3 regions of the Weizmannia sp. WK01 genome follow, and region 3 is predicted to be linked to each of the others. Evidence: predicted binding sites of a transcription regulator. Region 3 holds the regulator's gene; each other region holds the start of a gene.
The links. The regulator CtsR, encoded in region 3, represses protease genes until heat stress. The targets are predictions, from matches to a motif close to ATGGTCAATAAAGGTCAAACA.
Positions count from the first base shown of each region.

Region 1: a site for CtsR is predicted at 2,428-2,448, ahead of OF158_RS05810 (ATP-dependent Clp protease ATP-binding subunit). Genes of this name have one in related genera too.
Region 2: a site for CtsR is predicted at 8,661-8,681, ahead of clpP (ATP-dependent Clp endopeptidase proteolytic subunit ClpP). Genes of this name have one in related genera too.

Region 1 covers NZ_CP109616.1:1,275,259-1,285,500, forward strand. The annotation lists gene OF158_RS05810 (ATP-dependent Clp protease ATP-binding subunit) at 40-2,196, opposite strand; gene OF158_RS05815 (YkvI family membrane protein) at 2,723-3,757, shown strand; gene OF158_RS05820 (CPBP family intramembrane glutamic endopeptidase) at 3,839-4,456, opposite strand; gene OF158_RS05825 (YkvS family protein) at 4,701-4,889, opposite strand; gene OF158_RS05830 (hypothetical protein) at 5,056-5,250, shown strand; gene OF158_RS05835 (phosphocarrier protein HPr) at 5,645-5,911, shown strand; gene ptsP (phosphoenolpyruvate--protein phosphotransferase) at 5,911-7,632, shown strand; gene OF158_RS05845 (SDR family oxidoreductase) at 7,971-8,756, shown strand; gene OF158_RS05850 (NAD(P)-dependent oxidoreductase) at 8,892-9,755, shown strand; gene OF158_RS05855 (aminotransferase A) at 10,012-10,242, opposite strand, start outside.
Region 2 covers NZ_CP109616.1:1,065,383-1,075,624, reverse strand. The annotation lists gene OF158_RS04830 (YheC/YheD family endospore coat-associated protein) at 1-1,047, shown strand, start outside; gene OF158_RS04825 (YheC/YheD family endospore coat-associated protein) at 1,044-2,225, shown strand; gene OF158_RS04820 (helix-turn-helix domain-containing protein) at 2,291-3,178, shown strand; gene OF158_RS04815 (ABC transporter ATP-binding protein) at 3,488-4,582, shown strand; gene OF158_RS04810 (alpha/beta-type small acid-soluble spore protein) at 4,805-5,011, shown strand; gene fumC (class II fumarate hydratase) at 5,067-6,455, opposite strand; gene OF158_RS04800 (hypothetical protein) at 6,926-7,201, opposite strand; gene OF158_RS04795 (RpnC/YadD family protein) at 7,198-8,124, opposite strand; tRNA gene OF158_RS04790 (tRNA-Arg) at 8,469-8,540, opposite strand; gene clpP (ATP-dependent Clp endopeptidase proteolytic subunit ClpP) at 8,782-9,366, shown strand; gene OF158_RS04780 (HPr family phosphocarrier protein) at 9,453-9,722, opposite strand; gene whiA (DNA-binding protein WhiA) at 9,833-10,242, opposite strand, start outside.
Region 3 covers NZ_CP109616.1:97,408-107,649, forward strand. The annotation lists rRNA gene OF158_RS00465 (23S ribosomal RNA) at 1-1,556, shown strand, start outside; rRNA gene rrf (5S ribosomal RNA) at 1,930-2,045, shown strand; gene OF158_RS00475 (DUF3969 family protein) at 2,345-2,635, shown strand; gene OF158_RS00480 (CtsR family transcriptional regulator) at 2,925-3,386, shown strand; gene OF158_RS00485 (protein-arginine kinase activator protein McsA) at 3,406-3,951, shown strand; gene OF158_RS00490 (protein-arginine kinase McsB) at 3,951-5,018, shown strand; gene clpC (ATP-dependent protease ATP-binding subunit ClpC) at 5,035-7,485, shown strand; gene radA (DNA repair protein RadA) at 7,718-9,088, shown strand; gene OF158_RS00505 (PIN/TRAM domain-containing protein) at 9,435-10,242, shown strand, end outside.

The DNA of each region.
Region 1 (10,242 bases), 1.2 Mb from region 3:
AAAACCGGCATGGGCTATGTCCGCATGCCGGTTTTTGCTTTATTTTTCCGCGATGGCAATGTCACCTTCGCGGACTTCCGCTTTTAAGTTTTTGCTTTCCGGATGGTCGAGGATAAAGTCGGCAATCCGGTCTTCAATTTTTTCCTGGATAACGCGGCGGATCGGGCGGGCCCCAAATGCCGGGTCATAACCGAGTTCGGCGATTTTTTCTTTCGCTTCTGCTGTCACGTCAAGCGTAATCGCTTGTTCGTTCAGCGTTTCATTCAGTTCGCCGAGCATCAGGTCAACAATTTTAACCAAATGTTCTTTTTCAAGTGGTTTAAATTCGATAATGTTGTCGAAACGGTTCAGAAACTCCGGTTTGAAGAAGTCGCCGAGTGAATCGAGAATATTCGATTCTTTGATCGCTTCACTTTTAGCGAACCCGACTGTTTTATGCTTAAATTGGGTGCCGGCGTTGCTCGTCATAATGATGACGGTATCTTTGAAGCTGACCGTCCGCCCTTGGGCATCGGTTAAGCGCCCGTCATCGAGAATTTGCAGAAACATGTTCAAAACATCCGGGTGCGCTTTTTCAATTTCGTCGAGCAAAATAATGCTGTACGGGTTGCGGCGCACTTTTTCCGTCAGTTGGCCGGCATCTTCATAACCGACATAGCCGGCAGGTGCCCCGATCAGTTTCGAGACGCTGTGTTTTTCCATATATTCGCTCATGTCAAGCCGGATCATCGCATCTTTCGTGCCGAACAGTTCTTCCGCGAGCCGTTTTGTCAGTTCCGTTTTTCCGACGCCGGTCGGGCCGACGAACAGGAACGAACCGATCGGGCGGCTTTTCGCTTTCAGGCCGGCACGCGAACGGCGGATTGCTTTCGCCACTTTCCGGACCGCTTCATCCTGGCCGATCACTTTTTTAGCGAGGTTTTCTTCCAGATGCTGCAGTTTTTTCGCTTCATCCGCTTCGAGTTTGCCGACCGGAATACCCGTTTTCTTTTCGACGATTTCCTGAATTTGCGTGACATCGACAACCGGTTTGGCTTCGGTTTGTCCGGAAGCAGCCAGCTCGTTCAGTTTTTGTTCTTCTTTTTTCAGTTCGGCTGCCTTTTCATAGTTTTCCGTTGCAACCGCAGTTTGTTTTTCCTGCGCAATTTCAGCAAGCCGTTTTTGGATATCTTCTTTGCTCGGAACCGCAATCGTCAGGTTCAATTTCGAACCGGCTTCATCCATCAGGTCGATCGCCTTATCCGGCAGGAAGCGGTCCTGGATGTAGCGGTGCGACAACTTCGCACAAGCTTCAATCGCTTCATCGGTATAGGAAACGTGGTGGTAGTTTTCATACCGGTCTTTTAAGCCGCGCAAAATCATGACGGTTTCTTCGAGGCTTGGTTCATTGACCTGTACCGGTTGGAAACGCCGTTCAAGTGCGGCATCTTTTTCAATTTGCCGGTATTCTTTCAAAGTGGTCGCGCCGATAACCTGGATTTCGCCGCGGGCAAGCGCCGGTTTCAAAATATTGCCTGCGTCCATCGAACCTTCTGCAGAACCTGCGCCGACAAGCAGGTGAATTTCGTCAATAAACAGAAGCACGTTTTTCCGTTGTTCCAGTTCGGCAATCAATTTTTTCATCCGTTCTTCAAATTGGCCGCGGATTCCCGTGTTTGCGACAAGCGAAGCCACATCGAGCAAGTAAACTTCTTTATGCCGCAGTTTTGCCGGAACCTGTTTTTCGGCAATTTTTAAAGCGAGCCCTTCTGCAATGGCGGTTTTTCCGACGCCCGGTTCGCCGATTAACACCGGGTTGTTTTTATTGCGCCGGTTTAAGATTTCAATGACGCGGGCGATTTCTTCATCACGGCCGATGACAGGGTCAATTTGCCCGGCCCGTGCAGCAGCGGTCAGGTTGCGGCCGAACTGGTCAAGTAGTCCGTTGCCGCCGCCCTGTGTTTGCGTTTGTACGGTTTGTTTCGCGCCGTTCGGCTGGAACCCGTTGGCGTTCATTTGGTTAAAGAGGTCGTTGAATCCTCCGAATCCGAAGTTTCCAAATCCGTTATTCATAAACATGCCTCCCCAGTTGTTTTCGAATTTTGCCCGTTCTTTTTGGTAGCAGGACTGGCACAGGTTCAATGTTTTTTGGTTTCCGTTCACATTTATATGCATCCCGATCGTCGCTTCGTTTTGATGGCATTTGTCACATAACATCAAACATTCCTCCTTTGATCGGTTTGATTTTGACTATCTTTGACTAATGAGATTGAAAAACAATCAAAGCGCTTTGATTTGCTTTGACCTTAATTGGAAATCAGTATAGCTCAAAATTTCACAAGATGCAAGTCTTTTGCATGCACCCCTTTGATGCATTTTGGCCTTTACAGTAGAATGGCAAAGTCATTTGTCTTGTGCTGAAAAAAGGAAACGGCATCTGCGAGTCACCTTTTGACTATTTTTGACCTTTCTAATATCATGATACAACTGCGCGGCCCGAAAATCAAAAGATCTGCATTTGTCATTTGCGCTATCGGCCAATGGCACCATCTTATAATTGACTATCTTTGACCTTTGCCTATAGTATATGACAACTTTTTTTGTTTGTAAAGGTTTTTTTGACTTTTTTTGACCAATTTTTTAGCGGCGGAAATGAACCGGCAGGGCTATTTTAAGAAAGCGGGACATAGGATAGTAACGGAGCCGGCAGGTTGTCTTATTTTTTCTTAAAGGGGTGCAGGCGTTGAATAAGTGGGGCGGTGCTGTCCAAATCGCAGCCGTATATATTGGAACGGTGATCGGGGCAGGGTTTGCAACAGGGAAAGAAATTACCGTTTTCTTTACACAGTTTGGGCTGTATGGATTGCTTGCCATCTGCCTTTCAGGGTTTTTATTTATTTTCTTTGGCACAAAAATGATGGAAAAAGCGATCGATTTACATGCGGATTCCTATGAAACCTTAAACCGGTATTTATTTGGCAAAAAAGCGGCCGGTTTCGTGAATGTGATGATGATGGCCATGCTATTCGGGGTCTGTGGCGTCATGCTGTCCGGTGCGGGTGCTGTTTTCGAGGAACAGCTCCGTGTTGGCAGGGGGACAGGGATTTTATTGACGGTGCTGCTCGCCTTTTTTGTCATGTGCTTTGGCATCAAGGGGCTGCTTGGCGTCAACACGTTTGTCGTGCCTTTGATGCTTTTGTTTAATTTTCTCCTTTTGTCGCAGTCCGTCCAGTCACCCGGATTTTTTCAAGCGCTCATGGCCCGGCCGGAAAGTGTTGATATGCCCCGTGCCCTTCTCCGCGCCCTTTCCTATGCGGCTTTGAATTTGGCGCTCGCGCAGGCGGTGCTTGTCCCGGTTGCGGCGGAAGTGAAAGATAAGGAAGTCGTCCGTGCCGGCGGGATACTGGGCGGGCTGTTTTTAACGCTCATCCTGATTTCCAGCCATTTGTCACTGGTCACGCTGCCGGACGTTGCCCAAGTGGAGATTCCGATGGCGCATATTGTGAAAGCGAGTTTTCCGGGCATTTATTTTATTTATGTTCTGCTGATTTTCGGGGAAATTTTCACTTCTATTATCGGGGATGCCTACGGGCTTGAGCGGCAAATGCAAAAATATATCCCGATGAAAAGCGGTTTGCTGTACGGGTTGATTTTTTCCGCCATTCTGCTGATCAGCAGCTTGCATTACGGCCCGCTATTATCGGTTTTATATCCCTTGTTCGGCTATTTCAGCCTTGTTTTTATGATGGCACTCGGAATAAAGACGATCCGGGGGTGACCGGTAAGGCATTCAAAACAGCTTTGCGCGGTTGTTATGCATTTGTGGCGGGCAAATGCCGAAAAAAAGCCGTCCCCCTGCTTAAAAAATCGGCAGGAAGACGACAAGCAGCAAATCAAAGGTAAGATGCGACAAAATTTGCGCAGACAGGCTCCGTTTTTTTGCATACAGCAGCCCCCAGAAAATCGAACCGGCAAAAGCGGCAATGACCATGATTTTTAATCCGCAGTAAAAATAAACGGATGCGTTCAATACGGCGGAAATCAAAATCGCATATTTCGCTTCCATCATTTTCATGAGCCGGGCCTGGACAAATGAACGCCAAAAAATTTCTTCTCCGGGGATGAGAATCAGGACAAGCGCTAAGTAATGCCAGAAGGATTCGGGCGAAAAACGCCTGTATGCGCGGGCGACTTCATTGTCAAGCCCGCCCGGCAAAAAACCGAGTACTGTATTGCCAATTCTGAAAATAATATAGAGGAGAAAACCCGAAAAAATGCCATACAACAGCAATTGAAGGTACGGAAGCTTTTCGTGTTTTTCTGATTTTCCAAGAAAAACCGTGTAACTGATCAAAAACAGCATTGCTCCGGAATATAAATACCAAAAAACGGAGGTATCCCGAAACGTAATATATAGCAGAAGGTGGGCGATCAAGATACTTCCGAGAAGCTTTGTATCCACCATGTTTTTTGCCACCGCCAATGCGCTCCTTTCTTAAGTTCGCAAACCGCCGGCAAAAAAACCGGGAAGGGCCAAAAAGAGATCCGGCCCCGCAGTCCGGCCTTCGCGGCATTGGGTCAAACAAAAATACATTGAATATTTTAGCAGAGAAATAGGGAAAAAGGTATCCGGGAAAATAATGTTAAAAAATTCACAATCATAGAAACGGCAGTAAAAAACCGGCATGTGCCGGTTTTTTACTGCGCGGTAAGCGTTTGAATTAATGTAAAGCCGAATGGATAACCTGATAGTTTTTATGATTGACCACTGTTTTTTCATCAAGCTCCAGTTCCTGATAGTTTTCCATATAGGTTAAATCCACGATGACCGAGTTCTCGTTCACCTTTTCGACAATTCCTTGAAGCCCGTCTTTAAATTCAATAATGTCACCAATTTGTGCTTTTTTCATTGCGGTCCTCCCGTAAGAAAGTATTGTAACCAGTTTGCACTATTTTTCTGAAAAATTCAAGGCGAAAGGAACAGAAAAATACAAATCGGGCCGGTTTTAAAAAATCGCGAAAGCAAACAAGTAGGCGGCAGGAAGAATGTGGTACAATACCGGGTGGGGTGGTCGTATGTCGGAAGAAGAAATCAGACAGGAAATCAACCGGCTTCGCAACAGGGAAATCGAAGAATTATTCGTCAGCCGTGAAGATTTTATGGACTTCCGGAAAGTGCTTATTGCCGAGGAAGACTTTAAACATTTTAAGGGCATTGCCTTGCGCGGCGGGAATGTCCGCTATATTTATTTGGACGAGCCGGAAATCTGACCGGGGCATGCATAATTTTGTGCATTTTTAAGCAAAATGAAGTCAACTCTGATGATTGTTTTATTTGGAAAGGCATGTTATTCTATTACGGGGATTTTGTTTTTCCCGCACTGTGCAATATTTGTCATTTTTTTGATCCGGCCGGGGACATGCGTGTTCCCGGTTTCGGGCGAGGCGTGTTTTTGGCACGGATGGGCCGCGCGTACTTTGAGGGAGCAGCCTGCTGAATAACCGGGGATGAACGGTGTTTGCAGGTACCCGGCATCGCTGCGGTTTTTTTCAACCCCCGTTTGCAAAATTTGTCATTTGTATGAAGATGGTTGATAAATATTGACGAAAAATGTACAGTGCATTATTTTTAGAACTATATTATAGAAAAGGAGTCGTTCTACCCATGGCTGAAAAACAATTTAAAGTAACAGCAGATACAGGAATCCACGCACGTCCTGCTACATTGCTCGTACAAACGGCAAGCAAATTCGATTCAGATATCCAATTGCAGTATAAGGATAAGAAAGTGAACCTGAAATCGATCATGGGGGTTATGTCCCTTGGAATCGGCAAAGGCGCCGACATTACCATTTCTGCAGAAGGCAACGATGCACAAGATGCATTGAACGCTTTAGCTGAATTAATGAAAAAAGAGGGTCTGGGCGAATAATGTCAACCATTTTAAAAGGTATAGCAGCATCCAACGGGATTGCCATCGCAAAAGCATATCGCCTGGTAGAACCGGATTTGTCTTTTGAAAAAAGGTCTGTCCAGAATGTTTCGGATGAATTGAAACGCTTTGATACTGCTGTGTCTGAATCCAAGTCTGAACTGCAGGCGATCAGGGAGCATGCAATGAAGGAACTGGGGGCGGACAAAGCAGCGATCTTTGATGCCCATTTGCTCGTTTTGGAAGATCCGGAACTGTTGACGCCGGTCCAGGACAAAATCAGGGATGACCAGGTCAATGCGGAATACGCATTGAAAGAAGTTGCGGATATGTTCGTGACCATGTTCGAACAAATGGACAACGAATATATGCGCGAACGTGCAGCGGACATCCGCGACGTGACAAAACGGATTCTGGCTCATCTGCTGAAAGTGGATATTCCGAATCCAAGCATGATCTCGGAAGAAGTCATTGTCATTGCTGAAGACTTGACCCCTTCTGATACGGCGCAGTTGAACCGCCAGTATGTAAAAGGTTTTGCAACAAATGTCGGCGGGCGTACGTCCCACTCTGCGATCATGGCGCGTTCTTTGGAAATCCCTGCAGTCGTCGGGACGAAAACGGCGATCCAGGATATCCAAAACGGCGACCTTGTCATCGTGGACGGCAACAATGGCGATGTCCATGTGAATCCGACACCTGAAGTGGTCGATGAATACAAACAAAAGCAGGAACAATTTGAACGGCAAAAAGCCGAATGGGCGAAGCTGGTCAATGAAAAATCCGTTTCGAAAGACGGCCATACGGTTGAACTGGTTGCCAATATCGGCACCCCGAACGATCTCGACGGCGTGATCCGGAACGGCGGGGAAGGCGTCGGCCTGTACCGTACAGAGTTCCTCTATATGGGCAGGGACGAGCTTCCGTCAGAAGAAGTGCAATTTGAAGCCTATAAAGCGGTGCTTGAAGGCTTAAAAGGCAAACCGGTTGTAGTCCGTACGCTGGATATCGGCGGCGACAAAAAACTGCCATACTTGCCGCTTCCGGAAGAAATGAACCCGTTCCTCGGCTTCCGTGCGATCCGCTTGTGCCTGGACAGACAGGATATTTTCCGCACCCAGCTGCGTGCATTGCTCCGCGCGAGCGCATACGGCAACCTGAAAATTATGTTCCCGATGATTTCCAATCTGGATGAATTCCGCAAAGCAAAAGCGATTCTTTTGGAAGAAAAAGAAAAGCTTATCCAGGAAGGCGTGCAGGTTGCAGATCATATCGAAGTCGGCATTATGGTTGAAATTCCTTCCACTGCCGTAATGGCTGATTTGTTTGCAAAAGAAGTTGATTTCTTCAGTGTCGGCACAAACGATCTGATCCAGTACACGATGGCTGCAGACCGTATGAACGAACACATTTCGTATTTGTACCAGCCGTATAACCCGGCCATTTTACGCCTTGTGAAACGCGTCATTGACGCGGCGCACAAAGAAGGCAAATGGGCCGGCATGTGCGGCGAAATGGCCGGAGACGAAATCGCTATTCCGATTCTGCTCGGCCTCGGCCTTGATGAATTTTCAATGAGCGCTTCTTCGATTTTAAGGGCCCGTTCCCAAATCAGGAACCTGAATAAGGCTGATATGGAAAAACTGGCAGAAGACGTTTTGAACCTCACAACGAACGAAGAAGTAAAAGAACACGTGAAAAAAGTTCTTTCAAAGGCATAAAAAAAATTTTTCAAAAACAGGTTTAGGGGCGAAGGAAGCGGGTATATGTAAACCATCCCAGCATTAAGGGTAGTATTATTGGTATCCAGTATTGTTACAATACCGGATGTATATCGTTTCTTTCTCATTTTTCCCCCTATTTTTGCCGAGTGGCTTTGCCATTCGGCTTTTTTTTGGATTGCGCTTTGGCGGAGCGCACATCAAAATGCCGGATATCCATTTTTAACGGAAAAATGGTGGGGAAGCCGGTTTGAAGCTTTATCGTGTATGGATGGGGAAAAATCGTTTATAATGAAGACAGGATTTTGTGAACATAAGATTTCGGGGAGGGATTTTGAATGGATTTAGGGTTGAAAGGAAAAGCCGCCCTTGTTGCCGCTTCCAGCCAGGGGCTTGGGAAAGCGGTAGCCAAACAACTTGTAATGGAAGGCGCGGATGTCCTCATTACAAGCCGGAATGAAGAAAAACTGCAGGCGGCAAAAGAAGAATTATCCGCTTACGGCACCGGAAAAGTAGCGTATATCCGGGCAGATATTACCCATCCGGAAGATATTCGCGCCATGGTACAAAAAGCACGGGATACATTCGGCAGACTGGATATACTGGTCAACAATGCAGGAGGACCGCCGGCCGGAAGTTTTGAAGATATGGCGGATGAAGACTGGCAAAAATCATTCGAACTGAATCTGCTTTCGTACATACGCATCATCAGGGAAGCATTGCCACTTTTAAAGAAAAACGGCGGCCGGATCATCAACATTGCCTCTTCATCCATTAAGGAGCCGATCCCGGGGCTGATTTTGTCGAATACGTTCCGGACGGGCATTGTGGGGCTTTCGAAAACGCTGGCGGAAGAATTTGCCCCGTACCAAATCCTTGTGAATACGGTCGGCCCGGGCAGAATTGCAACGGACCGGATCGTCCATCTTGACAAAGTGACAGCGGAGAAAACCGGAAAATCGATGGAAGAAGTCCAGGCAAAGGAACTGGAGTCGATTCCGCTCGGCAGATACGGCGAACCGGACGAATTCGGGAAGTTTGTTGCGTTTCTGGCTTCGGAAGCCAATTCCTATGTTACCGGAAGCAGCTTCCTGATCGACGGCGGAAAAGTCAAATCGATTTAATTTGCCAGGTTTAAAGCAGATCATGCGGGGTATAAAATAGAGGAAAGATTGTTTTCTTCCTTGTACCCCCATGTTTGCTTTTGGCCTGCTGTGATGCAGGCTTTTTTGTTTATTTGCGAAAAAGGGGGACCCAGGATGAAAAAGATCGGATTTATCGGGCTAGGCGTAATGGGCCGGAGCATGGCGCAAAATTTGCGGAATGCAGGATATCCGCTTTTTGTCTATAACCGGACAAAAGAAAAAGCGGAGCCACTTCTCAAAGCAGGAGCCGAATGGTGCAGCACGCCGGCAGAAACGGCTGCAAAATCAGATATCGTCATTACGATGGTCGGCTATCCGCACGATGTGGAAGAAGTGTATTTCGGGGAAAACGGGCTGCTTGGCGCGGCGAAAGAAGGAACGATCCTGATCGATATGACCACTTCCACGCCGACCCTTGCCAAAAAGATTGATGAAGCGGCTAAAGCGAAACAGGTGAAGGCGCTTGATGCACCGGTTTCCGGTGGCGATATCGGGGCGCAAAAAGGCAATTTGACGATTATGGTAGGCGGCGACGAATCGGTATTTGAAGAAGTAAAACCGGTTTTTTCCGTACTCGGGGAAAATATCGTGCTGCAGGGCGGCCCGGGATCCGGCCAGCATACCAAAATGTGCAACCAGATCGCCATTGCCTCCAATATGATCGGCGTGACAGAGTCGGTTGTGTATGCGAAAAAAGCAGGACTCGATCCGGAAAAAGTGCTCAAATCTATCAGCGCCGGGGCAGCCGGGAGCTGGTCAATGTCCAATCTTGTTCCGCGCATGCTTGCGGGCGATTATTCCCCGGGCTTTTTTATCAAGCATTTTATTAAAGACATGAAAATCGCCCTTGATGAAGCGGAAAAAATGGGGCTCAACCTGCCGGGGCTTGCGCTCAGCAAAAAATTATATGAAGAACTGGCCGCAAAAGGTGAAGAAAATAGCGGCACACAAGCATTGATTAAATATTGGTCCAAGTAAAGTTTGCCCGCCGGCATATGCCGGCGGGCTTATTTTTTATGCTGGCGGGATCATCCTGGCCGGGTCATATGCCCATGTTCCAGCAAATTTTGTTAACACGGGAAGCCGTTATGGTTTAACGCAGGCTTCTCTCTTTATGGCGAACGCGGCGCCAGCAAGCCAGCAAGGAATGAAAATATATTTCATTTTCAGCATAACACCCATTGCCCATGGAATGCGGTACCGGCGGAAAAATGAAAATCAGCCGGCGCATATTTCAGGATAGATTTGCAACAAACTTTTCCATGCGCGCAAGCCCTTTTTCAAGTTGATCCATGCTGCATGCGTAAGACATCCGGAACCAGCCTTCGCCGTACTTCGAAAAAGCGCTGCCCGGGACAACCGCGACTTTTTGCTGTTTTGCCAGATCGAGCGCAAAATCGAAAGAGGACCGCTTCAACGCTTCCGGCACCTTTGCGAATACGTAAAAAGCCCCGTCCGGTTTCAC
Region 2 (10,242 bases), 970 kb from region 3:
TCAGCGTGGTTTGCAAAACTTCTTTCCGCCCAGCCGGACGCCGGTGTTGTGCCGTTTTTATTCGGCGAACAGCATATAGATTGGGAACAGGGTGTGATCACCGGCTACTTTTACGGGAGAGCGGGCTGGGAAAAACAGGAAGTTCCATTTCCCAATGCCATTTACGACCGGCTCCCGAACCGGAAGAGTGAAAAACTTGTAAATGCGCAGAAAATTAAAGAAAAATTGGAAAATGAATATTTCATTCCATGGTACAATCCCGGTTTTTTCAACAAACTAGAAATTAACGAGCGGCTGTTTCAAGATCCGGATGTGCGCCCATATTTGCCGGAAACAAACCCGCTCACCTCTTTTCATCAAATTGAACGGATGCTGTCTGACTACGGGATGGTCTATATCAAACCGGTGAATGGCAGCCTTGGCCTCGGCGTCCATCAAATCCTTTACCACCATGCTTCCGGTGCGTATTATTGCCGGTACCGGGACACTGGCAACCGATTGTTAAAATTCAGCAGCCTTGAAAACTTAATGAACCGTGTTTTTTCCAAAAAGCAATGGAACCGGCTGCTTGTCCAGCAGGGCATTTTTCTCGTAACAGACGGAGGGCGGCCGGTTGATTTCCGGGTCCATACCAATAAAGACGGGGATGGAAACTGGGTCGTTACAGCAATCGCGGCAAAAGTGGCCGGCCCGGGAAGCCCGACAACGCATGTGAGAAGCGGCGGATTAATTAAAACACTTCCCGAGCTTACGGAAAACCCGGAACAACAGGAGATGTACCGGCATGCACTGGAAACAGCCGCCCTCAAACTTTCCCGTGCCATCGATGAACATGTCGAAGGAATCATTGGAGAAATCGGGTTTGACCTCGGCATCAGTACGGACGGAAAAGTATGGCTGTTTGAAGCCAATTCAAAGCCCGGGCGCTCCATTTTCAACCATCCGTTCATGAAGGCGTGCGATTTATTGACGCGCAAAATGAGCTTATCATTTGCCGTTTATTTGACGGAACGGCAGGTGCAGTCACCAGGGGAAATGTTCCCATGACCGTCATCTGGTTTGACCGCAAGGAAAAAATGTTTAAGCGCACTACCCCGTCCCCGCTTTTTTGGGGAAAAGAAGCGGAACTGATTCCTTTCTCCGCGAAACCCGGTGAGGAAACGCCTCACCGCCTGATGTTAAAAGGAGCATCGGCCGGCCCCCTTATCGGGATACTTATCAGTAAATCAAAGAAAGCCATCAGCGGAGATCGTGATTTTTTTATCGCCATTCAACAAGCATTGCAGGAAAAACAGGGCGGTCTGTCTTTTTTATTCAGCCTTGCCGATATTTCAGCACATATTACCGGTGTGTTTTGGGATATAAAACAAGAAAAATGGCACAGGGCAATGTTCCCGCTTCCGGACGTGGTTTATAACCGGATCCGGAAGCGGGAGGAAGAATCGGGCGAAGATTTCCACCGCTTCACCACGCTTCTCCGGCAAAAAAGGATTCCTTTTTTCAACCCGCATTTTTTAAATAAATATGATGTGTACGAAAAATTGAAGCAGGACCCGGCGATTGCTGGTTTTCTTCCGGAAACGGCGCTTATTTCTGATGAAGACAGCTTGCACGCTTTTTTATTGACGCACAAGGATGTCTATATCAAGCCCGCCGCCCGTTCGCAAGGATACGGCATCCGCCGCATTGTAGAGGGACCCTGTGAGACATGGACATTTTACACGCCCCAATCCGCCCGCTTGCCCGCCAGCTTTTCGGATGTGTGGCAGGAGATTGGCCTGCTTGCGGAAAAAGAAACGTACATTGTCCAAGAAACCGTGCCAACATTATTGCTTGATGGTCGGAAATATGACTACCGTGTCCACGTCCATTACGACGGAACAGGTTACCGGGTTACCAGCATCGGCGTGCGGGTTGCCCGCCCCGGCGGCATGACAACCCATACGGCAAAGGGCGGGGAAACGCTGGTGCTATCTTCCCGGGAAAAAACGGAGATTGAAAAAAAGCTTGCGCCGCTCATTTCAGCATGCGGCAATGCTTTAGCGGAATCATACGGCTTTTTCGGGGAATTTACCGCTGACATCGCACCCGGCAATGAAGACAGCTTTTATTTGTTTGAACTGAATGCGAAACCAATGTCCTTTGATGAACCTGAAATTGAAACAGCAAAAACCCAGAAACTTGCCGATTTGTTTTATGCCGTTACCGGATTTTTGGCAAAATGATTCCCTCCCTTTAAAAAAATTGAGTAAAATAGACTATATCCAATGAAAAACTGAGGGGTCCAAACATGCTGGAAAGATTAAAAACGAGGTATCCAAATGCTTGCATTGCAAATGAACCGATTGCGGCGAAACCTTTGTTGTGGTTTTGGATGGAAGAAGAAAAAAAGTATTTCGGGATTGATCCGGTCGAATTGACACCGGAAGAAACGCTGCTGTTAAAGACATTATTCCCAAAATTTCAAGAAAATACTGCCGGCACGACGAGCGAAGCATCCAAATGGTATGACTACCTGTTTTTGCCGGATGCCGATGCCCCTGTCCATGACGGCGTATATCGCGTTACACAATTTGCGCTGGCAAAAGCAGGGTCGGATGTATCCGGCGTTCAGGAAGCTATCAAAAACATGTTTGTGCCTGATGTCTTGGTGATTGTGACCAATCAGCTGGAAGGCATTGTGATTGAAGAAAAAAGTGAAACAATTGCAACCAAAGACGATCTGACGGCATCCCTCCGTGCGTTTGAAGGGGATTTCTACACCCCTGTTTTGCTGTATTTAGGCGAATTTCAGGAAATGGCAGCATTAAAGCACCACTTCTCATTCGAACGCCGGCTTTTCGAATTTGCCAAAAGCCGCCGGAAAACGTCCGCTTTGTTCACGGTTCATTCCCTGCTTCCCCTTTATTTGCTGTCTAATTTGCCTGAAAGTGAAAAGGGCCTGCTCTTTCAATCCCTGCACGGGCTGTTTGAAGAAGACCGGGAAATGGGGCAAACGATCAAACGGTATCTTGAAAATTTTGCGAATGCCAGCCTGACGGCAAAACAATTATTCATCCACCGCAATTCCTTGCAGTACCGGATTGAAAAATTCGAAGAAAAAACGGGTTTGAATTTAAAACATTTTACAGATGCGATCTTTGCGTATTTCGCCTGTCTCGAAACCTTTGGCGGCTAACCCTTCCGATAAGTCTTACGTGATCTGCCTTGAGATGGAATAGGCCTATTTTACAAAAAATGGTTGTATCAAGAGTGGCATGCCGGCATCAGCTCCCATGTTGTAATGAATGCGGCAACCAGAAGAATGGAAAACGAGCTGCTTTTACATTGCCAGGATCCCGGCTCTCTCATTTCACTGCGTCAACCGGGAAAATCGTGTGGGCAGGGTGCCGAAAATCGCCCTGCATTTTTTGTGCATCCTGACGTTCCCATTATGAAAGGGTTTTCTTTATAATAAAGACAACTTATAACGGGGGAGGATTTTACGATGACAGAACTTGCGCTTGAGCATATTTATAAGATTTACGACAATAATGTAACCGCTGTATCCGATTTTAATCTACATATTAATGACAAGGAATTCATTGTATTTGTCGGTCCTTCCGGCTGCGGGAAATCGACGACGCTCAGGATGATTGCCGGGCTTGAAGAAATTTCAAAAGGCGATTTATACATGGATGGCAAACGGGTGAACGATGTCGCGCCGAAAGATCGTGATATCGCGATGGTATTCCAGAACTACGCGCTTTATCCGCATATGACGGTATACGACAATATGGCATTCGGGCTGAAACTCCGCAAAGTGCCGAAAGCGGAAATTGACAAGCGGGTACAGGAAGCCGCAAAAATTCTTGGCCTTGAAGAATATTTAAAACGGAAACCAAAAGCTTTATCAGGCGGACAAAGGCAACGGGTTGCCCTCGGCCGCGCGATTGTACGGGATGCAAAAGTCTTCCTCATGGACGAACCTTTATCAAATCTGGACGCAAAATTGCGGGTGCAAATGCGGGCCGAAATTGCCCGGCTTCACCAGCGTTTGCAAACGACGACCATTTATGTGACGCATGACCAGACGGAAGCAATGACGATGGCTTCGAGGATTGTCGTCATGAAAGATGGTGTCATCCAGCAAGTCGGAACGCCGCGTGAAGTATACGACTCACCTGCTAACCTGTTCGTCGCCGGTTTTATCGGCTCACCAGCGATGAACTTCTTCCGCGGTAAACTGGATAACGGCAAATTCCACTTAAACGAATCGGTTCAGATTGATGTGCCGGAAGGAAAAATGAAACACTTGAAAAGCCATATCGGGAAAGATGTCATCCTCGGCGTCCGCCCCGAAGACATCCACGATGAACCTGTTTTCATTGAGACAATGCCGGGCGCTACCATCAAAGCCACGATTGATGTTTCCGAACTTCATGGCGCTGAAACAATGCTTTATTCCAGAATCAACGGGCAAGAGTTTATCTCCCGCATCGATTCCAGGACGGTTGTCAAACCGGGTGACGAAATTACGCTCGGGCTTGATATGAACAAAGCCCATTTCTTTGATGCTGAAACAGAATTAAGGATTGGGTGAATAGAAATGCCGGCTGCTGGTTGCAGCCGGCATTTTTTCACTGCAAAAATCACCAGCGATTACCATCCAGGAACCAGTATAATTAAAATTTTTTCCTCCATAATACGTAGTACATCGATCAAATTCCGCTGGGTTCAACCAAGAAGGTGGCGGGGAATTCCCCGCTTGCTGGTGCAATTCCAGCCGACCCAACCAAAAACTTACAACGAGGAGATGACACAGATGGCAAACAACAGCAATTCAAACCAATTGTTAGTTTCCGGTGCTGAGCAGGCTCTCGACCAAATGAAATACGAAATTGCACAAGAATTCGGCGTAAACCTCGGCGCAGATACGACATCCCGCGCGAACGGATCTGTCGGGGGAGAAATTACAAAACGCCTTGTGCAAATGGCTGAACAACAACTTGGTGGTACTTTCCATTCGTAATAAAACAAACCAATAAAATGGCTGAAAAAAAGGGGGGCAATCGCCTCCCTTTTTTTCAGTGATTTAAATTGACCATTTTTTCCGGCACAATCCACTCCTCATATTGTTCTTCGGTTACATAACCTGTTTTAATGGCGGCTTCTTTCAGCGTCGTACCTTCCTTGAAAGCAAGTTTCGCGATTTGGGCCGCTTTTTCATAACCGATATGCGGATTTAAGGCCGTCACCAGCATGAGGGAACGATTGACATTTTCCCGGATCGTTTCTACATTCGGTTCGATGCCGCGCACGCATCTTTCATCAAATGACTTCATCGCATCGCCGAGCAGATGGACGGACTGCAGGAAGTTGTATATAATTACCGGTTTAAATACATTTAATTCAAAGTTGCCCTGGCTCGCGGCAAACCCGATTGCGGCATCATTCCCGAATACTTGGACCGCTACCATCGTCAACGCTTCGCACTGGGTCGGGTTGACTTTGCCAGGCATAATCGAGCTGCCCGGTTCATTGGCCGGGATCGTAATCTCACCGATTCCGCTTCTCGGCCCGCTTGCAAGCCATCTGACATCATTGGCCATTTTCATTAAATCTGCAGCAAGGCCTTTTAATGCCCCGTGGACATGAACGATTTCGTCATGGCTTGTGAGCGCATGGAATTTGTTATCAGAAGAAACAAACGGGTAGCCGGTCTGTTTTTCCAGTTCTTCCGCAACTTTATCACCAAAAGTCGGGTCCGCATTAATGCCGGTACCAACAGCCGTGCCGCCGATCGCCAGGTTCAAAATATGTTTTGCACTTTCTTTGATCATGCGTTCGCTTTTTTCCAGCATGGCACGCCAGCCGCTGATTTCCTGGCCGAGAGTAAGCGGGGTTGCATCCTGCAAATGCGTGCGCCCGATTTTGATGATTTTCATGTATGCTTTTTCTTTTTCAAGCAGCGTTTCTTTCAGCTGTTCCAGCGGCGGCAACAGCCTTGTCTGTAGTTCATGGTAGGCGGCAATATGCATTGCAGTCGGGAACGTATCGTTCGAGCTTTGCGACATATTCACATCATCGTTCGGATGGACGTGTTCAGCACTATTTTCTCCGGAAAGAATTTCGTTTGCCCTTCTTGCCACCACCTCATTCACATTCATGTTTGACTGGGTGCCGCTGCCTGTTTGCCAGACAACAAGCGGAAAATGTTCATCAAATTTCCCGTCCAGCACTTCTTCACAAGCCTGGACAATGGCCTTCATTTTGGCATCCGATAATTTGCCGAGGCGATTGTTGCTGACGGCAGCCGCCTTTTTCAAATGGGCAAAAGCGCGGATCACTTCCATCGGCATTTTTTCCCCGCCGATCGGGAAGTTTTCCTTGCTGCGCTGCGTTTGTGCCCCCCAATATTTGTCCCGCGGCACTTTCATTTCTCCGAGTGTGTCTTTTTCAATTCGGTACTCCACTTTCTTCCCCTCCTGTATGTGCTTACAATTGAGTTTTGCAAAACGGTGGAAACGGTGGCAAGCCTAAAAAACTTGCCGGTATGTAGCTGCAAGTTTATTTTACTATAAATTCCCGCAAAGCAACACCTCAACGCTCGCGAGTCGCTGATCAATTCCTTTTTGAAAACAATTTTCAGGAATGAAACTTGCACCAAAAAAGCGGCATATCCGTTCACGAGCCGGCCAATGCCGTACATTTACCGTTTGCCGGTATCACAGTCCTGAAAAAATGCCTGCCACTCTCCGGATTTGCCGGATTGTAACAGACATCATTCCCCGCTAACGACCGCTTGAACGGCACCCCTGCTGACTCAGGCCGGCCGTTTTTTCAATGCATTGCGGGTCGCTACCGCCCTGAGCAGCCTGTTCGCAATGGTGTGCATTTATTTTATTTCATATATTCGCGAAATCAAAATAAAAATTCGGCAGCTTCAATACTTGTCCTGCTTTGTCTCCAGTTGCTGTTTTATTTTTTCCACTTCTGTCTGGCTCAGGCCGGTTTTTTCTACAATTAATTGAAGCTCCGTACCTGCCAGCAACATTTTGATGGCAATTGGAATCGTTTGTAACAATTCTTTTCTTTCTTCTTCCCTTCCTTCTTCTCTTCCCTTCTCTACTCCTATTTCAATTCCTTTCTTATACCCGCGATCAAAGTAAGAATTCGGCAGCTTTAATACTTGCTCTGCTTCGTCATAACTCGGGTTCAAGGCTTTTCCCCTTCTATCTGCCTTTTGATTTTCATGATCTCATCTTCACTCAAGCCGGATGCTTGGGCAATGACCTTCACATCCACTTGATTTTTCAACAAGTTAACAATAAATCTTCTTAACCTTTCTTCCCCTTCTTCCCTTCCTTCTTCTCTGCCTTCCTCTTTCCCCTTCTTATACCCGCGGTCAAAATAGGAATTCGGCAGCTTCAATACTTGCTCTGCTTCGTCTGGATCCAGCATTTTAATGTTTTCCATTACTTCCGCCTCCTCTTTTTCGTTCAATTTTAAATAATAATCAAAGAAACCGTGTAACAGCCTCATTTTTGCAGGGTCAAGTTCCATCCGGGCCAGCATCCGCAGAAACTCCAGTTTGACCTGCACCCGTTCTTTTTCTGTATACCCCATTTTGCTTAATAATGCCGCGGCAACAGGGTTGTTGCTCCGGATATAATTTCTCCAATTTTGTTTCATCAGATGAATGGATAAATAGTGAAAACGAAGAATTTCAATGTTGTGGAACGCAAAGGTGTACGTATCAGGGGTTTCTGTTTTCTCCTCGTAACTAAAAACGGCAATCGGCAATACCGGTTTCCGGTGCCGGAGACTGATCATCATGTAGTAACGAAACATGCGTTCAGGAAAAGGTTTCTCGTAATACGACTGCGGCTCTACATGGATGAGAATCACGGTATCTTTGCCTTTTACCTTCGTTTCGGCAAGGATGTCAACCCGTTTTTGCTCACCGCCCGGAAAGTCCGTAAACTGTTCCTGCGACAAAAACCGCACCCGGCGGTAGTCGAGATCCGCTGCCACATCCGGGAAAAACGCCTCCATAAACTCCTGAAAAAAGTTTTGGATCAGCTCCTTAAAAAAACGATCATGCACGTGATAACCGGCATGTTTTTCCATTACAAGTTCCAATGGCAACACCCCTTTTCTCATTTTTCAGTTTTATTATAAAGGACAAACGTTCGTTTTTCAAGTGGATTTTGCAAATTTGGTCCGGCATTCTCCTTTTGCATATTTCTTATCAATTTATCGTAACCAATAAAGCCCTCCATGATTAATACAAAAACTGTTCAAAACCTGAATATATGGCACTATGAAGGAAATGTCGCAGGTGGCGCAATGAATGAGATTTGTGGTGCAAAATTCATTCAATTTTCGCCTTATTTTTCCGTATCAGAGAAAAAGAAAAACGACTGCAAATGCAGTCGTATCAAGGGTTTAAAAAATTTTAAGCTAATTGTTCAGTTTTTAGAAAACGCCCTCGGCAGGAATCGAACCCACATTTTGAGAACCGGAATCTCACGTGCTATCCTTTGCACCACGAGGGCAATAAGTGATTCAACAATAATAGATTATAAAGGACAATGAACAAAAAAGCAAGCCCCTTTTTGGTTTTATTTTATCGGAATTTGGTTATGATGGGTATTGTAGTTCAGGTGAAGGCAATTCTTTTGACCTTCATTGACCAATATTGTATGATCAGTACATAAGGATGGAGAATAATTCCTTTAACATCCATGATATAGCATATGATGGACCATTCCGAAGAGAAGAAGGAGGATACTCAATATGAATTTAATTCCCACAGTAATTGAACAAACAAACCGCGGGGAACGCGCATACGACATTTATTCCCGCCTGTTAAAAGACCGGATTATTATGCTTGGCAGCGCGATTGACGACAATGTTTCCAACTCGATTGTTTCCCAGCTTTTGTTCCTGGAAGCGGAAAACCCTGAAAAAGATATTTATCTTTATATTAACAGTCCTGGCGGGAGTGTCACTGCGGGCCTTGCCATTTATGACACCATGCAGATCATCAAACCGGACGTGCAAACGATTTGCGTCGGGATGGCTGCATCAATGGGCTCCGTGCTGTTGACCGCCGGCACGAAAGGGAAACGTTATGCCCTGCCGAACAGCGAAGTGATGATTCACCAACCATTAGGCGGCGCCCAAGGCCAGGCAACAGAAATTGAAATCGCGGCAAAACATATTTTGTATACGCGCGCGAAATTAAACAAAATTTTGTCCGACCATACCGGCCAGCCGATTGAAGTGATCGAAAGGGATACAGACCGCGATAACTTCATGAGCGCGGAAAAAGCAAAAGAATATGGTTTGATTGACCATATTATGACAAAAAAGAATTGAAATAAGATTGAACAAGGCCGTCCGCAAGCGGGCGGCCTTGTGCTGTGTTTGAAAAACCCGCAGGCTGACGGCCGCATGCGCTTACATCAGGACGGAAGTTTTTCTTTCCCTTCAATATAGTTTGCCAAGTGTTCAAAAGCTTCTTCTTCATCGCTCCCGTCCACGCTCAGCGTAACAGTTTCCCCGTGGCCCGCAGCAAGGGTCATCAGCCCCATAATGCTTTTTGCATTTACCTTTCTTCCTTCTTTTTCAAGAAAAATTTCCGATGAAAAGCGGGTGGCTTCCTGGACAAATTGGGCTGCAGGGCGCGCCTGCAAACCGGATTTTAATTTCACTTCCAATTGTTTTTCGATCACGATAACCCTCTCCTTTCAAGTAGCAGGACAGGGGCGCCTTCTGCCAATACGCCCCCCGTCTTTATACTTTTTAAACCTATCCATCTTACATGATTAATTTTTGGCACCCATTATGAATTTTTATTGGCAGGCCCGTTTGCCCGCAGTTTTTCGGCAATTTCATCGATTTTGCGGAGCCGGTGATTGATGCCGGATTTGCTGATATGCCCGCCGGACACCATTTCGCCGAGTTCCTTCAACGTCACATCCTGATGGTTCACGCGCAATACTGCAATCTCGCGCAATTTCTCCGGCAGTGCGTCAAGGCCGACCGTTTCTTCAATATAGCGGATATTTTCCACTTGGCGAAGGGCCGCCCCGATCGTTTTATTCAAATTGGCCGTTTCGCAATTGACGAGCCGGTTGACGGAATTGCGCATATCCCGGACAATCCGGACATCTTCAAACCGGAGCAGGGCATGATGGGCGCCGATAATATTGAGAAATTCCGTAATCTTTTCCGCTTCTTTTAAATACGTAA
Region 3 (10,242 bases):
CAGGGTTAGTCGGGGCCTAAGCCGAGGCCGAAAGGCGTAGGCGATGGACAACAGGTTGATATTCCTGTACCGCCTCTTCACCGTTTGAACGATGGGGGGACGCAGGAGGATAGGGCAAGCGCGACACTGGTTGATCGCGTCCAAGCAGTTAGGCCGGTGCGGAGGCAAATCCTTCGCGCCAAGGCGGAGCTGTGATGGCGAGGGAAATTTTAGTACCGAAGTTCCTGATTCCACACTGCCAAGAAAAGCCTCTAGTGAGGTGAAAGGCGCCCGTACCGCAAACCGACACAGGTAGGCGAGGAGAGAATCCTAAGGTGAGCGAGAGAACTCTCGTTAAGGAACTCGGCAAAATGACCCCGTAACTTCGGGAGAAGGGGTGCTTTTTGGGGTGTATGCCCCGGGAAGCCGCAGTGAATAGGCCCAGGCGACTGTTTAGCAAAAACACAGGTCTCTGCGAAGCCGCAAGGCGAAGTATAGGGGCTGACACCTGCCCGGTGCTGGAAGGTTAAGGAGAGGGGTTAGCCGTAAGGCGAAGCTCTGAACTGAAGCCCCAGTAAACGGCGGCCGTAACTATAACGGTCCTAAGGTAGCGAAATTCCTTGTCAGGTAAGTTCTGACCCGCACGAAAGGTGTAACGATCTGGGCACTGTCTCAACGAGAGACTCGGTGAAATTATAGTACCTGTGAAGATGCAGGTTACCCGCGACAGGACGGAAAGACCCCATGGAGCTTTACTGCAGCCTGATATTGAATTTTGGTACAGCTTGTACAGGATAGGTAGGAGCCTTGGAAACCGGAGCGCCAGCTTCGGCGGAGGCATCGGTGGGATACTACCCTGGCTGTATTGAAATTCTAACCCGCACCCCTTACCGGGGTGGGAGACAGTGTCAGGCAGGCAGTTTGACTGGGGCGGTCGCCTCCTAAAAGGTAACGGAGGCGCCCAAAGGTTCCCTCAGAATGGTTGGAAATCATTCGCAGAGTGTAAAGGCATAAGGGAGCTTGACTGCGAGACTTACAAGTCGGGCAGGGACGAAAGTCGGGCTTAGTGATCCGGTGGTTCCGCATGGAAGGGCCATCGCTCAACGGATAAAAGCTACCCTGGGGATAACAGGCTGATCTCCCCCAAGAGTCCACATCGACGGGGAGGTTTGGCACCTCGATGTCGGCTCATCGCATCCTGGGGCTGTAGTCGGTCCCAAGGGTTGGGCTGTTCGCCCATTAAAGCGGTACGCGAGCTGGGTTCAGAACGTCGTGAGACAGTTCGGTCCCTATCCGTCGCGGGCGCAGGAAATTTGAGAGGAGCTGTCCTTAGTACGAGAGGACCGGGATGGACGCACCGCTGGTGTACCAGTTGTCTTGCCAAAGGCATCGCTGGGTAGCTATGTGCGGAAGGGATAAGTGCTGAAAGCATCTAAGCATGAAGCCCCCCTCAAGATGAGATTTCCCACAGTTTATACTGGTAAGATCCCTGAAAGATGATCAGGTTGATAGGTCCGGGGTGGAAGCGCGGCGACGCGTGGAGCTGACGGATACTAATCGATCGAGGACTTAACCAAACAGAAAAGCGGAGGTGCCTTGTTTAGCCCCGACAAGCGAATGTTCTGACCGGCATGGAGCCGTCTTTTGGCTCCGTGACGGGCAGGTTATTCGACCTCGAGGGGCTAGGCACCGGAGCTGGACAATAGAAAAGCGGAAGCGCCTTGGTCATCGGCGTATGGATTTCGGAGCTTTCGACTGAGATAAAGGAAACACGGCGAGCCCCTAAAGGCGAGCCGATGCCCGCTTATCGTAGGGAGAAAGCGCAGAAATACGCTAGCCGATAGGCGCTGGAGCTAGACAATTTTTAAAGTTAGAAACCAAAGCTATTCTCCGTTTACAGTTTTTTCTCCCATCCGGTTTTCAGGGAACACATCCCAAAAATTATACAGGTCCGGTGATGATGGCGGAAAGGTCACACCCGTTCCCATCCCGAACACGGAAGTTAAGCTTTCCAGCGCCGATGGTAGTTGGGGGTTTCCCCCTGCGAGAGTAGGACGTTGCCGGGCAAACAGAAGGCCAGCTGAATCAGCTGGCCTTTTTGAATGTGTAAATAAGGGAGATATAAAAATTTCCATAAGAAAAACGACAAAGATTTACCTTTTGAATCTGATTATATTACTAACCTGATAATAATTTTTTAAAAATTTTAAAAATATATTGACGGCGGTAATAAAATTGTGCATAATTAGGGCTTGCTGAATAAGCAAAATTCCTAGATTTGGCAAGGATGCTAACAGGTTCGGAAAAAATTAAATGCAAGGATTTTATAAAATGTTAAAACTAAGAAAGGCTGGAGTGTTAAAAAATGATTAATAAAAATACCGAAGAAAAAGATATATTGTTGAATGTTTTAGGTATAATCGAGGCTGTATATAATAAGAAAATTTCGATAGAAGAAGCTGAGAAAAGATATTTTAATTACCGTATCATTGATTCTTTGAAGGAAAAAAATTACTCAAATGAATTAATAGAAATTTTGGAACTGGGTACAGAAATTGATGGTATTAATGATTTACTACCTGACAAGTTAGATGAAAACATAATTGATTTAAAAAATAGAGTTCTTCTTTTGTTAGATAGAGAAATAAAAGCATAAAAATAGTCCCCGCAGACGCGAGGGCTTTTTGATTTGTCCTGCCGTAGCAGTAAAAGCTTTTCAAAGGGCTCGACCTCCTATGAACCCGCACCCCCAATCTGTCTGGGTTAATCTTTACCGCTCGCTGCGCACGCAGTCCCATCGGGTGGTCCGTGAACATCCGGTTGTCTCCCCAAACAGAAATGCTGAAAAAGGGGCAGTTTTCCTAGTTGCATTTTCTGTAGGGAATCATGTATAATTAAAGTCAAATATAGTCAAAGTCAAAAGACGGTGTCAGGAGGTGGCTTTGATGAAAAATATATCGGATATCATAGAGGAATATTTAAAACGGATTCTGGAACTGAATGAAAAAGAAATTCTTGAAATAAAACGCAATGAGATTGCCGATAAGTTCCAATGTGTCCCTTCGCAAATCAATTATGTCATCAATACGCGGTTTACGATTGAAAGAGGGTATATTGTTGAAAGTAAAAGGGGCGGCGGCGGCTATATCCGGATCATGAAAGTGCGGCCTGAAAGCGATGCGGAACTGATTGACCAGCTGCTTGTGCATATCGGCAATGTCATCTCCCAGTCGAATGCGGAAGCCATCATTCTCCGCCTCGTTGAAGAAGAGGTGATTTCAAGGCGGGAGGCAAAAATCATGCTCAGCGTGATGGACCGCTCCGTGCTCTACATCCAGTTGCCGGAACGGGATGAACTGCGTGCCAGAATGTTGAAATCGATGTTAACGACCTTAAAATACAAGTAACAATAGAGGTGAGTATGCCGTGATTTGCCAGGAATGCAATGAAAGGCCGGCAACGATGCATTTTACTAAAATTATAAACGGTGTGAAAACGGAATTCCATCTTTGCGAGAAGTGCGCGCAGGAGAAGGGGGAAAAGTTTTCATCGGATTGGGGGAAAACCTTTTCCTTCGATAATCTGCTCGCGGGCCTTTTTAATTTTGATCCGGCCATCCAACTTTTCAAACAGGAAACAGCACCTGACCCGGATGTGCTTCGCTGCAACCATTGCGGGATGACATTGAACCAGTTTTTAAACACAAGCCGGTTAGGCTGCCCGCATTGCTATGAGACGTTTCAGCACCAGCTTGTTCCGATTTTGCAGCGCCTTCATGGCGGCAACGTTGCGCATGAAGGAAAAATACCTGCACGGATTGGCGGTGCCATTTATACAAAGAAAAAATTGCAGGAATTAAAGGCGGCGTTGCAGGAAGCCATCAGCCAGGAAGAATTTGAAAAAGCAGCAGAACTCCGCGATCAAATTCGCGCACTTGAAGGTTCTTCTCAAGCAAAAGGAGGGGAACAATAATGTCTTTAGAACATTTTTTGCACAAAGCGTCCAGCTCCTGGATGAACGAGCAAGGGCCTGAATCGGAAATTGTGCTGACGACACGGGTTCGTCTGGCAAGAAATTTAAAAAATTACCGGTTCCCGTCCTTGTTTACCAGCGAGGAAGCAAGGGAAATTATGAAAACAATCCAGGATATCGCCCGAAATCATTTTCCGGCTGAAATGCAGGCTGAATTTTTAAAAATGGACGAATTAAAACCGCTCGAAAAAAGGGTGCTTGTGGAGAAACACCTGATTAGCCCGCAACTTGCCGAAGAAGCGGGTGACGGGGCAGTTATTTTGTCAAGCGGCGAAGATATTAGTATTATGATAAATGAGGAAGATCATTTACGCATACAATGTCTTTCTCCAGGGCTTCAATTGCATGAAACGCTTCAGAAAGCCAATCAGCTTGATGACCTGCTTGAAAATTGGGTCGATTATGCTTTTGATGAAACGCTCGGTTACTTAACCAGCTGCCCGACAAATGTCGGAACGGGCATCCGCGCATCGGCCATGATGCATTTGCCGGGACTTGTGCTGACACAGCAAATTAAACAAATCATTCCGGCGATTCATCAGCTTGGTTTGGTGGTAAGAGGAATATATGGCGAAGGAAGCGAAGCCATCGGAAATATTTTTCAAATTTCCAACCAGGTGACACTCGGAACATCGGAAGACAATATTGTCTCGGATTTAACCAGTGTCATCCGGCAGATCATTACACAGGAAAGATCGGCAAGGGAAGCATTGGTGCAGACTTCAAACATACAATTAGAAGACAGGGTTTACCGTTCGCTCGGTGTCCTGCAAAACAGCAGGATCATTGAAACAAAAGAAGCGGCCCGTTGTTTGTCCGATGTCCGGCTGGGAATTGATCTGGGCTATATTCAAAACATTTCGAAACAAATTTTAAATGAATTGATGATTTTAATGCAGCCGGGATTTTTACAGCTTTATGCCGGAAGAGCGCTCAGCCCGTATGAAAGGGATATCCGGAGGGCTACACTGATAAGAGAACGTTTGAGGCTTGAGGAGACCAAATGAACAGGAGGAATGACAGATGATGTTTGGAAGATTTACAGAGAGAGCCCAGAAAGTGCTGGCCCTTTCCCAGGAAGAAGCAATCCGCCTGAAACATAACAATATCGGAACGGAACATATTTTGCTCGGACTTGTCCGCGAAGGGGAAGGCATCGCGGCAAAAGCGCTGTACGGCCTGGGTTTAAGCGCCGAAAAAATCCAGGAAGAAGTGGAAACCCTGATCGGGAACGGCCAGGAAATTTCCCAAACGATCCACTACACGCCAAGGGCCAAAAAAGTGATTGAACTGTCAATGGATGAAGCGAGAAAACTCGGGCACTCCTATGTTGGAACGGAACATATCCTCCTCGGGCTGATCCGTGAAGGTGAAGGCGTGGCGGCACGCGTGCTGACAAATCTCGGCGTTAGCTTAAATAAAGCAAGGCAACAGGTGCTCCAATTATTGGGCAACAGTGAAGCGTCCGTACAGGGCGGTTCGGCGGCCAGCGTCAGCACACCGACACTGGACAGTCTGGCCCGCGATTTAACAGCGATCGCACGGGAAGATTCCCTTGATCCTGTAATCGGGCGCAGCAAAGAAATTCAACGCGTCATTGAAGTACTGAGCCGGAGGACAAAAAACAACCCTGTCCTTATCGGGGAACCGGGCGTTGGGAAAACGGCCATTGCAGAAGGCCTTGCCCAGCAAATTGTGCATAATGAAGTGCCGGAAACGCTGCGTGACAAACGGGTTATGACGCTTGATATGGGTACGGTTGTGGCCGGTACAAAATACCGTGGCGAATTTGAAGACCGCCTGAAAAAAGTCATGGATGAAATCCGCCAGGCCGGTAATATCATTCTTTTCATCGATGAATTGCATACCTTAATTGGGGCCGGCGGTGCGGAAGGAGCCATTGATGCTTCCAATATTTTAAAACCGTCGCTTGCCCGCGGCGAACTGCAGTGCATCGGGGCAACAACACTGGATGAATACCGGAAATATATTGAAAAAGATGCTGCACTGGAAAGAAGGTTCCAGCCGATCCAGGTCGATGAGCCGACGATTGATGAGTCGATCCAGATTTTAAAAGGGCTGCGCGATCGCTATGAAGCACACCATCGCGTCTCGATTACCGATGAGGCGATCGAAGCCGCTGTAAAACTTTCGGACCGCTATATCGCAGACCGGTTCCTGCCGGATAAAGCGATTGACTTAATCGATGAAGCCGGATCGAAAGTGCGTCTTCGTTCCTTTACAACGCCGCCGAATTTGAAAGAACTGGAATTGAAACTGGAAGAGGTACGCAAGGAAAAAGATGCGGCCGTCCAGAGCCAGGAATTTGAAAAAGCGGCTGCGTTAAGGGATACCGAACAGAAACTGCGCGAACAGCTGGAGGAAACGAAGAAAAACTGGAAGGCAAAACAAGGACAGGAAAACAGTGAAGTCACAGTCGATGATATTGCGCTTGTTGTTTCGAGCTGGACGGGAGTTCCGGTGACGAAACTGGCACAAACCGAAACGGAAAGGCTTCTGCACCTTGAAGAGATCCTTCACTCCCGGGTGATCGGGCAGGAAGAAGCGGTACTTGCAGTGGCGAAAGCAGTCCGCCGTGCACGGGCAGGATTAAAAGATCCGAAACGCCCGATCGGTTCCTTCATTTTCCTCGGGCCAACAGGGGTCGGAAAAACAGAACTGGCGCGGGCGCTTGCGGAAGCGATGTTCGGCGATGAGGATGCCATGATCCGGATCGACATGTCCGAATACATGGAGAAACATTCGACTTCCCGCCTCGTAGGTTCGCCGCCTGGATATGTCGGTTTTGAAGAAGGCGGGCAGCTGACGGAAAAGGTACGGAGAAAACCGTATTCGGTTGTGCTGCTTGATGAAATTGAAAAAGCGCACCCGGATGTGTTCAACATTTTGCTCCAGGTACTGGATGACGGCCGGCTGACCGATTCCAAGGGCCGCACGGTTGATTTTAGCAATACGATTGTCATCATGACATCGAATGTCGGCGCAGATGCTTTAAAACGCAACAAGAGCGTCGGGTTCACCATTCAGGATACCGTCGAGGCCGATTATAAAGACATGAAGGACAAAGTGCTCGAGGAACTGAAAAAAGCGTTCCGGCCTGAGTTTTTGAACCGTGTTGATGAAACCATTGTGTTCCATTCGCTCGAGAAGAAACAGTTGAACGAAATTGTCACGTTGATGGCGAAAGAATTGTCGGACCGGTTAAAAGAGCATCATATCGAACTTGTGCTGACGGATGCCGCAAAAGAAAAAGTGGCGGAAAAAGGCTACGATCCGGAATACGGCGCGCGGCCGCTGCGCAGATCGATTCAGAAAAACATCGAAGACCGCCTTTCGGAAGAAATGCTGAAAGGCAATATAAAAGAAGGGCAAAAGGTATTGGTCGATGTAAAAGACGGCGAATTTACTTTTGCCAGTGTGGCAGAGTCGGAAGCTGTATCGTCCAATTCTTAATGCCGAAAGCAGGAAAGGGTACAATGGTTTTGGCGATTGTACCCTTTTTTTCACATATATAAAATTTCGCGCCAAAATCAATGGCGATTAGGATAACATTGCTTCTGGCAACACATAAAGAAGGAGTACTGTTTCGTTCAACCTATGTGGCGGTTTCTTATACGATTTTAATTCAATTTCAAGATACTTTGTATACACTTATACACATAGATATGAGGGAAAGGGGTTTAAGATGGCAAAAAAAACCGTAAAGTTTGTTTGCCAGAACTGCGGCTACGAGTCGCCAAAATGGATGGGAAAGTGCCCGCAATGCAGCCAGTGGAACCAGATGGTGGAGGAAGCGGAGACGCCAAAACGGAGGGGCTTTTTTTTACATCCGGAGCCTGGAAATGAAACCAAAGCGGCACCTATTACGTCTATAGAGTCTAAAGAAGAAAAAAGGACAAAGGTGGATTTTGGAGAGCTGAACCGTGTCCTCGGCGGCGGCATTGTTGCCGGATCACTTGTTTTGATCGGCGGGGATCCCGGGATCGGCAAATCAACGCTGCTTTTGCAAGTGTCATCACAACTGGCAAAGCACGGGTTAAATGTACTGTATATTTCCGGGGAGGAATCGGCGAAACAGACGAAGTTAAGGGCGGATCGGTTAAACATCCATACCGACCATCTTTATGTGCTGCCGGAAACGGACCTTTCCGTGATCCAGCAGGCGATAGATGAACTGAATCCCGGCTTTGTTGTCATTGATTCCATCCAGACGATTTACCATCCGGAAATCCAGTCTGCGCCGGGCAGTGTGTCGCAAGTGAGGGAAACGACTGCACAGCTGATGCGGACGGCAAAAACAAAAAACGTGGCCATCTTCATTGTCGGCCACGTGACAAAAGAAGGCTCCATTGCCGGTCCGCGCGTGCTTGAACATATGGTGGATACGGTCCTGTATTTTGAAGGTGAACGCCATAACGCCTACCGGATATTAAGGGCGGTCAAAAACCGCTTTGGTTCGACGAATGAAATTGCGATTTTGGAAATGAAAGAATCCGGTTTGGAAGAAGTCCAGAACCCTTCCGAAATTTTTCTGGAAGAACGGACAAAAGGTGCAGCCGGTTCTACCGTGGTGGCTTCCATTGAGGGGACGCGCCCGGTCCTTGTCGAGATCCAGGCGCTGTTGGCCCCGACGTTTTTCAATATGCCGCGGCGGATGGCATCCGGGATTGACTATAACCGTGTCACGCTGATTATGGCGGTGCTTGAAAAACGGGCCGGTCTTTTGATTCAGAACCAGGATGCTTATTTAAAAGTCGCCGGCGGCCTGAAAGTGGATGAACCGGCAGTGGATTTGGCAGTTGCTGTCAGCGTGGCATCCAGTTTTCGCGACAAGCCGACAAATGCGGATGACTGCATTATCGGAGAGGTCGGGCTGACGGGGGAAGTCAGGCGGGTGTCCAGGATTGAGCAGCGCGTCCAGGAAGCGGCAAAACTTGGTTTCCGGCGGGCGATCATCCCGAAAAATAATATGGGCGGGTGGACGCCGCCAAAAGAGATTCAAGTGATCGGCGTCTCCACAATCCAGGAAGCTTTGCAAGCGGCACTCGGCGGATGAGAAAGGGAACAAATTTCCGTGCCTTCTATGTGTTCTTTGGATCAGTGCGTGAGGGTACCGGAGGAAGCGGAAGGCACTGGGAAGTGAAGGAAAGCGTGGAAAAAAACGGAACCCACTTGATAAGCAAATAACTGCCGCAAATCTGCGTTTACAGGATCCGTTATGATGTAAAGACAGAAAAGACAGCGGCTGGCAGGATACAAATTTTAAAAGAAAGCAGGGGATGTGCATGAAGCCTGAAAATGCCCGGAGAAAACCGCGGCGATTAACTGGCTCGGTAGGGAAAAATACGAAGGCAAACGTTTTAAACCCTATTTTTTGTTTATAATGTATAAAGGAGGTGAACATGTTGTTAAGACGGCTTATACAAATTTGTTTGGTACTGATTGGCGGCACGCTCGGTGTTTTCCTGCTGCCTGATTTTTACAAGCTTGTGAAAGTGGATTATGTGTTAATCAACAACCCGTATGTTTCAGCGCTGTTGGGGGCTATTATCTTTTATCTTATTACTTTCTGGTCCATTCATTATATCGTTGATTTTGTCGATTGGTTTGAGGATTCACTGGTAAAAGTCCCGATGACGGAAATTTTTTCCGGCACCTTTGGCCTTGTGCTCGGCCTGATTATTGCTTATCTGGCAAGCATTCCGGTGCGGGGAATTCCGATTGTCAATACAATTGTGTCGATTACACTTACAGTATTGCTCGGTTATATCGGATTTCAGGTCGGTTTTAAGAAAAGAGAGGAAATTTTCAATTTGTTTTTCAACCGGCAGCATAGACGGAAAGGCGGGACAGAGCAAGAAGGGCATCCGCAGCCTGGAAAACAGGTGAAGATTCTTGATACAAGCGTTGTCATCGACGGACGGATTGCGGATATTTGCCAGACCGGTTTTCTTGACGGGCCGATTGTGATTCCGCTCTTTGTGCTTGAAGAATTGCAGCATATTGCCGATTCTTCGGATGCTTTGAAAAGAAACCGGGGCCGGCGTGGGCTTGATATCTTGAACCGGATACAGAATGAACTGCCGATCGAAGTGCAAATGTATGAAGGCGATTTTGAAGATATCCAGGAAGTTGACAGCAAGCTCATTAAACTGGCAAAATTGATGAACGGGATTGTCGTGACGAATGATTATAATTTAAATAAAGTAT